Regions from separate parts of the Oceanobacillus sp. FSL W8-0428 genome, predicted to be linked through region 2. Evidence: riboswitches for the same ligand, from Rfam matches in the RefSeq annotation. Region 2 holds a riboswitch; the other holds the start of a gene.
What was found. A riboswitch is a leader RNA that binds a small molecule or an ion and turns the genes downstream of it on or off. The one in region 2 is predicted to bind S-adenosylmethionine.
Positions count from the first base shown of each region.

Region 1: another riboswitch for S-adenosylmethionine. It lies ahead of MKY30_RS03265 (O-acetylhomoserine aminocarboxypropyltransferase/cysteine synthase family protein); the one in region 2 lies ahead of MKY30_RS15335 (5-methyltetrahydropteroyltriglutamate--homocysteine S-methyltransferase).

Region 1 covers NZ_JBBORB010000001.1:744,501-749,708, reverse strand. The annotation lists gene MKY30_RS03270 (SGNH/GDSL hydrolase family protein) at 1-142, opposite strand, end outside; gene MKY30_RS03265 (O-acetylhomoserine aminocarboxypropyltransferase/cysteine synthase family protein) at 669-2,330, opposite strand; SAM riboswitch class I at 2,421-2,518, opposite strand; gene MKY30_RS03260 (hypothetical protein) at 2,681-2,860, shown strand; gene rarD (EamA family transporter RarD) at 3,235-4,158, opposite strand; gene megL (methionine gamma-lyase) at 4,398-5,208, shown strand, end outside.
Region 2 covers NZ_JBBORB010000001.1:3,215,386-3,220,593, forward strand. The annotation lists gene MKY30_RS15310 (ClbS/DfsB family four-helix bundle protein) at 1-146, shown strand, start outside; gene MKY30_RS15315 (NUDIX hydrolase) at 675-1,127, shown strand; gene MKY30_RS15320 (type 1 glutamine amidotransferase family protein) at 1,810-2,388, shown strand; gene MKY30_RS15325 (hypothetical protein) at 2,594-2,959, shown strand; gene MKY30_RS15330 (hypothetical protein) at 3,246-3,719, shown strand; SAM riboswitch class I at 3,834-3,936, shown strand; gene MKY30_RS15335 (5-methyltetrahydropteroyltriglutamate--homocysteine S-methyltransferase) at 4,032-5,147, shown strand.

The DNA of each region.
Region 1 (5,208 bases), 2.5 Mb from region 2:
ACGTAATTTGTTCTCTAAGAGCTTCTTCTCTTTCCCGTTGTTCAGAGCTTAATTGAAAATATGGCAGCTGTAAAATCGAAAAAACAGCTATAATGATAATAAGAATGGAGCTAATGAGAATAAGCCATCTTTTTTTGGTCATTTTCATGATTACACCTACGTGTTCTTTTCTTCTAGTTTATGTTGGAACAAATAAAATTACTTAATAATACGTAAAGAAAATGTTCAAAAAGTCCAATAAAAAATGGCAGGGGAAGGAGCTTTTGCTTAGATAGCCTGTATTGTTACAGGCAACACAGGGTTACCACAAGACGGAGAAGTCTGTCAGCTTGCTATCCCCACAGGATAAGTAACCGAAGCCTAGTCCGGTTTCATCCCCAGTACGTAATCGAGCAGCCCTTATCAGCTGATTTTTGAACATACATGTAAAAAGTTTATTTGATGTGTACGTATTTGTAAAATAATTTGGTAGAGTAGATGTTTTTATTTATATTCCTATTTTAATCAAGGATTATAAATAATAAACAGGTTTAAATGAAAAACGCCTTCTAATTTTATGTAGAAGACGTGACTAAACCTCATTATAACATAAAAGTACCCGTCTTTCTTCACGATAAAACATCAAATGTTCTAATAGAAGAAAGGCGGATACTGTATAATTATTTTAACTAATTTCTGAAGCTGCGTAATTCCAAGGCAAACTGTGCCGGCTGGATATTTGAAAGAATAAATACTTCAGATGTTACTTCAGAGCTTGTGTCTGTGAACAAAATAGTTCCCTGATAAGCTGCATTTTCTTCTGGTGCCGGCTTACCTTCCTGCAGCCAAATTGCATCAGCCCCGGATAGTATATCTGTTGTTACCTCATCTATATCTGTTGTGGGAATAACCTCATAGCCTAATTTATAAAGAGGCGCAATATCGTCATCCGCGATGCCGACAGCTACAATGCGTTTTTTACGGACACCTTCACTGCGGTCAAATGGAGATTGCAGTAAGTTTTTCACTGCTATTTCTTCCGCAGATTTCTGACTGCCATGCGATTTTCCGGTCGCTTTATCTATTGCCTGTTCCAGATCAGCTACAATATCATCAAATGCTTCCAGACCGACGGATAGACGAATCAATTCTTCTGTAGTACCACTTTTTGCCAAGTCCTCATCTGTTAATTGCTGATGGGTCGTAGAAGCAGGGTGAATAATAAGTGACTTTGCATCGCCGACGTTGGCAACGTGAGACCAGAGTTCCACATTATCAATCAAGATACGGCCTGCATCCCGGCCTCCTTCAATGCCAAAGGTAATAACAGAACCAAAACCGCCATTTAAATACTTCCCGGCAAGCTGATGAGATGGGTGTGATGCCAGCCCGGGGTAGTTGACCCATTCTACAGCAGGATGTTTTTCCAGATAGGCTGCCAGCTTTTCTGCATTTTCACTATGCCTTTTGATACGTAAATGTAAGGTTTCCAATCCTTGAAGTAATAAAAAGGCATTTTGCGGGCTTAGAGCAGGTCCGATGTCACGTAATAATTGGACACGCAGCTTTGTTATAAAAGCAGTCGGTCCTAAGTCAGCATATTTTAAGCCATTATAGCTTGCATCCGGCTCGATAAAATCTGGGAATTTCTCGTTGTTCCAATCAAATCTGCCACTGTCAACCACAATACCGCCAATAGTTGTACCATGTCCGCCAATCCATTTCGTTGCAGAATGCACAACAATATCCGCACCCCATGTTAATGGTTTTGCAACATAAGGTGTAGCGAAAGTATTATCAATAATTAAAGGAATACCATGATTATGGGCAATGTCCGCAACGGTTTCTATATCAAAAACATATAGGCTCGGGTTAGTAATGATTTCACCAAAGATTGCTTTTGTTTTATCTGTAATCGCAGCTTCAATTGCTTCAGGATCTGTTCCATCTACAAATTTTACATTGATGCCATAGCGGGGGAGTGTGTTGGCAAATAAATTATACGTCCCGCCATATAGATTGCTGTCTGCAATAATTTCATCACCGGCACGTGTAATATTGAGAATTGCCATGGTAATGGCTGCCATCCCCGATGCTACTCCTAAGGCTCCAACACCATCTTCTAATTGGGCAATCCGCTGTTCAAATGTATCTACAGTTGGATTCATAATTCGTGTGTATATATTTCCCGGCTCTGCCAGCCCGAATAAATTCTGTGCATGCTCCGTGTCCCGGAATACGTAAGAAGTAGTTTGATAGATAGGCACTGCCCGGGACCCGGTTGTTGGATCAGGAACCTGGCCTCCATGTAATAAAATTGTCTCGTCCTGCTGGATTGAATGTTTTGACATTTTATTTCCTCCCTTTTAGATATATCCTCTGTTACTAAAAAGAACCCTCTTCTTAAAAGAAGAGAGCTCTTGTCATCGACTTGGAACTCTCTCTTATCTTTCAGATTAATCTGTAGGATTTGGCACCAGTTTTTGTTCAGGTTGCCGGGCTTCACAGGGCCTATTCCCTCCGCCGCTCTTGATAAGAGATTATGCTAAATATTTAGAAATTACTAGAGAGTATATAATTATAGAGATTAAATGTCAAGTAGTTTACTATGAATTAATAAAGTTTCATTTAAAAAAAGGATGGAAGGGGATTACTGATGAGTAAAATTTTGAACTATCAAATAGATTTTGAGAATTCATAAATGGAAATGCAGGTAATAACTGTGCAAGAGAAGCAGTTGAATATTTTATTTGAAAATTTTTTAGCCTTTCATTTTGAAACGCAACTGCCTGATAGCATCCTTTTAGATATAGTCGAAGAGAGAACCGATTTATTTACTATAGAGAATAAAGAATTGTTAGAGAAGGAAAAATATTATTGATGGTCTATATGTTATAAAAGTACTGATTATTTTAAATAATTATATCAAGGAGAATGGTTATCGTTACTATAAGATATATTCTTCATTTGGATTTAATAGCTGGATTCTTTCGGAAAGGTGCATTCTGGATTAAGGGTAGGCTAAAATAGTATTTTCCTGTATTAAATGAAAAGAAAAACAGCAATAAATAACAAAACTGCCCCAATATAATTAATCGGAGCAGCTTTATAAATTTGGTATGCAACTAATAGTGGAGTTTTCATTCCCTGTTGCTTTGGATAGCTATGAACACATTAGTTAAGCTTATTTCGGATAATTAAATCTTTATACCTATAAAAGGATCTTTTCTTCGTCCGGTTTAAAATACCCTTTCATTAAGCTTTTTCATTTTTAGCTTTGTTTCTTGCACGCGGTGCATCCCGATAAATACTTGCCATATAGATAATAAGAGCTATCCAAATAAGGGCAAATGTAATCATATGATGTACCGTAAATGTTTCATTATATAAGAACACACCCAAGAAGAACATAATCGTCGGTGCAACATATTGCAAAAATCCGACCATTGCTAATGGAATCCGTTTGGCCCCCGCTGCAAATAGCAGTAAAGGAACTGCAGTTACGATACCGCCCCCAATTAATAATAGATTATCTGATGCAAACAGGGGAGAAAAAGTAAATGACCCTTCTGATGGAATAAATATCAAGTATAATAATGCAATCGGTGCAACGACCAGTGTTTCAATAGTAAGTCCATACATAGCATGGAGGTTTATTGTCTTTTTAATGAGTCCGTAAAAACCAAAACTCATCGCTAATAATAGAGAAATCCAGGGAAACACGCCATAGCTTAAAGTTAAATAAAGTACACCGATACCAGCGAGAATAAAGGACAGAACTTGTCCTTTGGTTGTCTTTTCCTTCAATACAAAGACCGCCAATAAAATACTGATCAGAGGATTGATATAATATCCTAAGCTGGCCTGCAGCACATGCCCGTGCTGTACAGAAAAAATAAACAAGAACCAGTTGATGGATATTACAATAGAAGCTGTAATAATAGCAAGTGCTTTCTTTCTATCCTTTTTCAACAGCTGTACTGTTTCCATTAAATGCCGCCAGTTGCCAGTAGCAAGTACTAAGAAAATCATAAATACCAGGCTCCACACAATCCGGTGAGCAAGTACTTCACCGGCAGGGACATTATCGAGAAACTTCCAATATATTGGGAATATCCCCCATAATAAATAAGCAACAAAGGTAATAATCGCCCCTTGCTGTAAAGGTTTATTTTCCATCTTTTATTCCTACCTTCTGAAAAAATCAAACTAAATCTAATAGTAAAACTTTATCAGGAAGGAATCAATGGCTTTTTTAAATAAGTTAATACTTATTTTCATAACAAGAACACCTCTGTTCAATAAAGTCAGGTAAATTTATGAACCTGAAACATTTCCAACAGAACAGGAATACTTTATTATAAGTGTATAGACTCATCAGAATTTATCATCTATATAAAGGATGGGAGAGAGAATAAATGAGTAAAAAGTTTAAACATATGGAAACAGCAATAATTCATGAGGGGTATGATTCAAAAGAACTGCTCGGCAGCTTAACACCGCCAATTTTTCAAACCTCTACATTTACTTTTGATACAGCGGAACAGGGAGCGGCACGATTTGCCGGAGAAGAAGAGGGACATGTTTATTCGCGTATCGGCAATCCGACTGTGCAGGTGCTGGAACAAAAACTGGCAGCACTTGAAAAGGCGGAGAAAGGGCTGGCATTTTCTTCGGGGATGGCTGCAATTTCAGCAGTTTTAATCGCTCTCACTAAAGCAAATGACCATATTATCTGCTCGTCTGGATTATATGGATGCACTTTTGGTTTACTGTCTATGATGGATGAAAAGTATAATATCCAAACAGACTATGTAGACATGTCTGACGTAAAAAATATAGAAGTTAAAATCAAGCCGGAGACAAAGGTTTTTTATATTGAAACACCGATTAATCCGACAATGGAAGTAATTGATTTGGAGCTTGTAATAAATCTTGCCAGGAAGCATAATGTTCTCGTCGTGGTAGATAATACATTCTCCACACCGTATTTACAGCGTCCGATAGAATTAGGAGCAGATGTTGTTGTGCATAGTGCTACGAAATATTTAAGCGGGCATGGTGATGTAATTGCAGGGTTAGCAGCTGGGAAAAAAGAATTAATGGAGCAAATTGCAGCAACCACGCAAAAGGATATTGGCGGTGTGCTGTCACCATTCGACGCCTGGCTGGTTATTCGCGGGTTAAAGACATTACCGCTTCGAATGGATAGGCATTCTGATAATGCCT
Region 2 (5,208 bases):
TGACGAAGAAATATTATAAGTGGACAAAAACAAGTAATTTATATAGTTATTTTGCTGCGAACACTTATAAACATTACATATGGGCAATAAAAAAATGTGAGGTTATTGCCGAATCTATTAAAGTACGTGATCAAAAAGTCCTGTAAACAGGACCAAGAAGTTCAAGGCGACGAGCTTTTTCTGAACGGACTTGCGCGTGTTGTGATGACTTCTGTGTTGTCCACAAATGTTTTCGGTGGGACGAGTAATCGCAAAAGCCCTTCGATGGGGCGAGTAATCGCAGTCCCAGTCTCATCGGAAAAAGCTCGTCAACGCACTTCCGCAGGATGCGGTGGCTTCTACGTTGCCCACACGACGTGGGCGTTCTTAGTAGAAGATCCTCTTATCGCCGTGTCATCTTTATTGGACTTTTTGAACATCCTCTTAAAGAAAAAACTTTAAAGTAATAGTCATTATATAGTGTAGTAATGTAAAGGAGCAAAGACTGAAAGAAAATTCATTGTTAATTAGGAGAAACAGTATGGAAGATTTAAGTTTTAAAAAGTTTCTTAAAAGAAGGATGAATTGGTTATATTAATGACAAGTAATGTTTGGAATTTCCATTCTAGAGTAGTGGATGAGTCTAGTACAGGCAAATTATCGTATTTTTAAATCTGATAAAAGAAGGGGATTTAATGGATTATGTAAAAGAATTAAGAAAATTAGTCGGCACCAGACCATTAATTTTACCTGGTTCTGTTGTAATTATGCTTAATAATGATAATCAAATTCTACTTCAGCATAGACATGATGGAGGTTGGGGAGTGCCAGGAGGATTAATGGAACTGGGAGAAAGTCTGGAGGATACAGCAAGAAGAGAAGTGAAAGAGGAAACGGGTCTTACGGTAGGGAGTCTGAAGCTGCTTGATGTATTTTCCGGACCGGACTATTATTTTAAAGTTTCCAACGGTGATGAGCTATATTCCGTGACTGCTGTTTATTTGACCAATGATATACAGGGGGAAATGAATATAGATAAAAATGAATCTATTGATTTTAGATATTTCCATACAGATGATTTACCGGACACTTTAACGTTTGAAGCAAAGAATTATATGAAGCCTTATCTTAACCTTAAAAATAAATGATATAAGGAAAAATGGCATGCATACAATTATTTCAACTGAATTCAGATTATTAAAAACTTCTGCTATCTACGATTAAAAATGTAGATCAAATATTTATGTTAGATAAGGGAATGCTGGTGGAACAAGGAAGTCATCAAACATTGTTATCACAAAAGAGTCATTACTTTAAGCCTATTCAGGCTGATGAATTGGCTGGCAGTAAGTTAGGAAGCTAGGAGATTTAGATTGTTGGAATAAAGCAATAATAAAATAGCGCATAGATTGTAGAAAAGTACCGCTCAGGCTGGCGGGAGTATTCCTTAGTCTGAGCGTTATTTTAAAGTAGTAACTCCATCTTCACTTACTTTGACATTTTGATATGGAAAAACAGTATTTAATATAGAATAAACTATTAGAAAAATAACTTGTGTTAGGAACGTTTGTTTGGTAACCTTGATATAAGGTTGAAAGTTTTGATTTACGATGAACCAAAATGAAACGATACGCTATAATATCTGTTTAGAAAAGTTATCGTTGCCCAAATATTTATGTTTACTCTAGATTAAGGATTTTATAATATTTAATGGCGGAATATTCGAAATGATAAATATATTTTTACTGAGATAGATGAACAATGGAAGACAGTTGAATTAGCCATAATAAAAAAAGATAAAGTAAACTTATCAAAAAGGAGTGTAAACCTATGAAAAAAGAAATTTTGATTTTTCTGCCAGAGAATTATGCAGATTGGGAGGGATCTTATATTTGCTCCGAATTAAATAACCCGAAAACCGGATATGCTGTAAAAACATTATCCCTTAGCAAGAATCCGGTCAAATCAATGGGCGGATTTACTGTTATTCCAGACTACACAATCAATGAAATACCCGAAAATTTTCATATGCTTATTATGGTTGGAGGTACAACCTGGGCGAAACCGCAAAATGAAGTTGTTAAATCAGTAGTAGATATGTGCGTAGAAAAGAAAATCCCGGTTGCAGCAATATGTGATGCTTGCACATTCCTGGCAGACAAAGGATATTTAGACCATATCAAACATACCGGAAATTCAGCTGCTCATTTAATAAAAGGTGCCCCGGGTTACAAAGGCAAAGAGCATTTCATCGAAAAACAGGCCGTTTCAACAAAGGGATTTATTACCGCTAACGGAACAGCTGCAGTTGAGTTTGCGAGAGAAATTCTAAAATACTTTGAGATTATGGAGCAGGCTGAATTGAAAGAATGGTATCAAATGTTTAAAAAAGGGTTTTATACAAGTTGAGGTTGATCTGAAGGTTTTATTTTCAAAAGCAGGTTTTGGTCGCAACAGAGCAAGTATGTTCATTTTAAATTATTTATTAAAAGTCTTCTTTTCCTTTTTGATAGAAGCCTTTTTAATATAAAATTTCCAGGAGAGGGGATGAAAAAAAACAGCACATATTGTATAATAAAAATATCGTATTTAAGCGGTGAAGGAGCGATTTTGCATGAGTAAAGAAGTAAAAGTGACAAATGAAGCTTTAATGCTAGCTATAAAGGAATTAATACAAAAAGTAGATAATCTGGGTTCAAAAGTCACTTCACTGGAAGGGAAGGTAGATAATCTAGATTCAAGAGTTATTTCGCTGGAAGAAAAGGTTGACAAACTGGATCTAAGGGTCACTTCACTGGAAGAAAAAGTAGATAAACTGGATTCAAGGGTTATTTCATTAGAAGAAAAAGTAGACAGACTGGATTCAAGGGTTACTTCATTAGAAGAAAAGGTAGACAAAGTAGATTCTAAATTAGATGTTTTATCAACAGAATTATTATCTACCAGGGCAGACGTGAATATTTTGAAGAAAGCTAAGTGAACATATTTTCCAAATAAAGTAAATTTATTGTTTGATAGAATAATAAATAAATCATAGATTATTTCAAACCATTAGTGTATCTAATATTAGATAGTGCTGTGGTTTTTTGTTGTAGAACAATTAAAGAGTATTCCTGCATAATAATCCTGTAGTAGAGTAACGAACAACTGTATTGTACTTCATTTATGATACAATTGTAAGTAGCCTCATTTGGAACGATTAAAATATTTTTTTAGAAACTTATATATAGTAAAGGTTTATACAAAGGAAGGCGGTCCTATAAATTTTGAACAAGAAAAAAATAGACTATTCCAACCTTATTGCTAATCTGCTTCTTGCCGGCCTCGTAATTGTTAGTGCAGCAGTTATTGTGGCCATCCCCATTATGATAATATATGGCTTATCAAATATCTTAGCAGGCTGGAATCTTATTGAAATACGATTCTTTGATAATATTTTCATTAATATTCTTTATTTTGGCGGCTTGCTTTTTCTTTCTTATCTTGTAGGAATAATTTTTAATCTGTTATATCAGTTTATTCTTAAATTGGCAAAGATGAAAGAAACGAAGAAGGTAATGTTTCTGAGTTATATGGTGCAGCTGCTATGTAGTGTTATTTTTTATAAAAGCTTTATTGAGCCTCTATTTACGAGAATTAATATATCATGGGAAGGAACAGCCATTTTATTCTTCTGCTTGTATTTGTCTGCTTTTGTTATCAGCGAAGATTATAAAATTTTTTCTGATAAAAAAAGCTGACACTATCTTGATTTTAAATCAATTGCAGCAGGATCCCTATATTTTGGGATTACCCTTGACGAATCCAACGCTTCCATGTAAAGTAATCTGTAATTATTCGTATAATTCCATATATTCTTATCCAGAAAGGTGTAGGGACTGGCCCGTTGAAGCCTTAGCAGCAGACACTAATTTGTACTGTGCTAATTCCAGAAGCATTTTTGCTTGAAGATAAGAAGAGATTTTACTATACCAAACCTCTTCTATTTTCAGAAGGGGTTTTTTAATTGGATTATAGAATGAAGATAGCAGGTAGAGAGGAAGGGGTATTCGATGACAATATCAACAGAAACAAAAAATACACGAGCTCCGTTCAGAGCAGATCATGTAGGGAGCTTTCTCCGTCCCCAGCGTTTAAAGGAAGCTCGCGCGCAAAAAGCAAAAGGAGAAATCAGTCCTGAACAATTGCGGCAGATTGAAGATGAGGAAATTATCAAACTGGTAGAGCAGCAGAAGGAAGCCGGTCTTCAATCAGTGACAGATGGCGAGTTTCGCCGTGCCTGGTGGCATTTTGATTTTCTGGAAGGCTTAGATGGTGTAGAAGGTTACACCGCTGAACAAGGTTTACAGTTTACGGGAGTAGAAACCAAAAAGCGGGGTATTAAAGTAACAGGTAAAATTGGTTTCAGTGACCATTATATGCTTGAGCATTATAAATTTCTTCATGGTATTGCCGGAGATGCTGTTGCCAAATTTGCGATTCCAAGTCCGAATATGCTCTTTTTCCGGGCGGATTTTGAAAAGGGTATTTATGAAAGTGATGAAGCAATTATCGATGACCTGGTTACTGCTTATCAAGGAGCCATTCAGGCATTATATGATGAAGGCTGCCGCTACTTACAGCTGGATGATACTTCCTGGGCAACCTTTTTCTCAGAAAAGGGGAGAAACTCTTTGATTGAAAAAGGAAGAGATCCCGAGAAAACAGCGGAATTATGTGCAAGAGCAATTAATGAATCGATTGCAAACAGACCGGATGATATGCTGGTGACGATGCATATTTGCCGGGGAAATTTTCAGTCTACCTATATGTCAAGCGGCGGTTACGAAGCCATGTCAGAAACCATTTTTGGAGGTCTGCAGGTTGATGGACTTTTCCTGGAATTTGATGATGATCGTTCGGGCGGATTTGAACCGCTGCGTCATGTGAACCGCGATGATTTGTATATTGTGCTTGGGCTTATCACTTCTAAATTCAGTGAACTGGAAGATCCAGAGGCTGTTAAAGCAAGAATAGCAGAAGCTGCGGAATATGTACCGTTGAATCAGCTTTGTTTGAGCCCTCAATGCGGGTTTGCTTCCACAGAAGAAGGGAATTTGCTGACTGAGGCGCAGCAATGGGGAAAAATCCGCCATGTTGTTCAAATAGCAGAAGACGTGTGGAAATAAATTTTACTAGAAAAAGGGGATTTGGAGAGGGATCTTTCCGAGTCTCCTTTTTAATGTCATT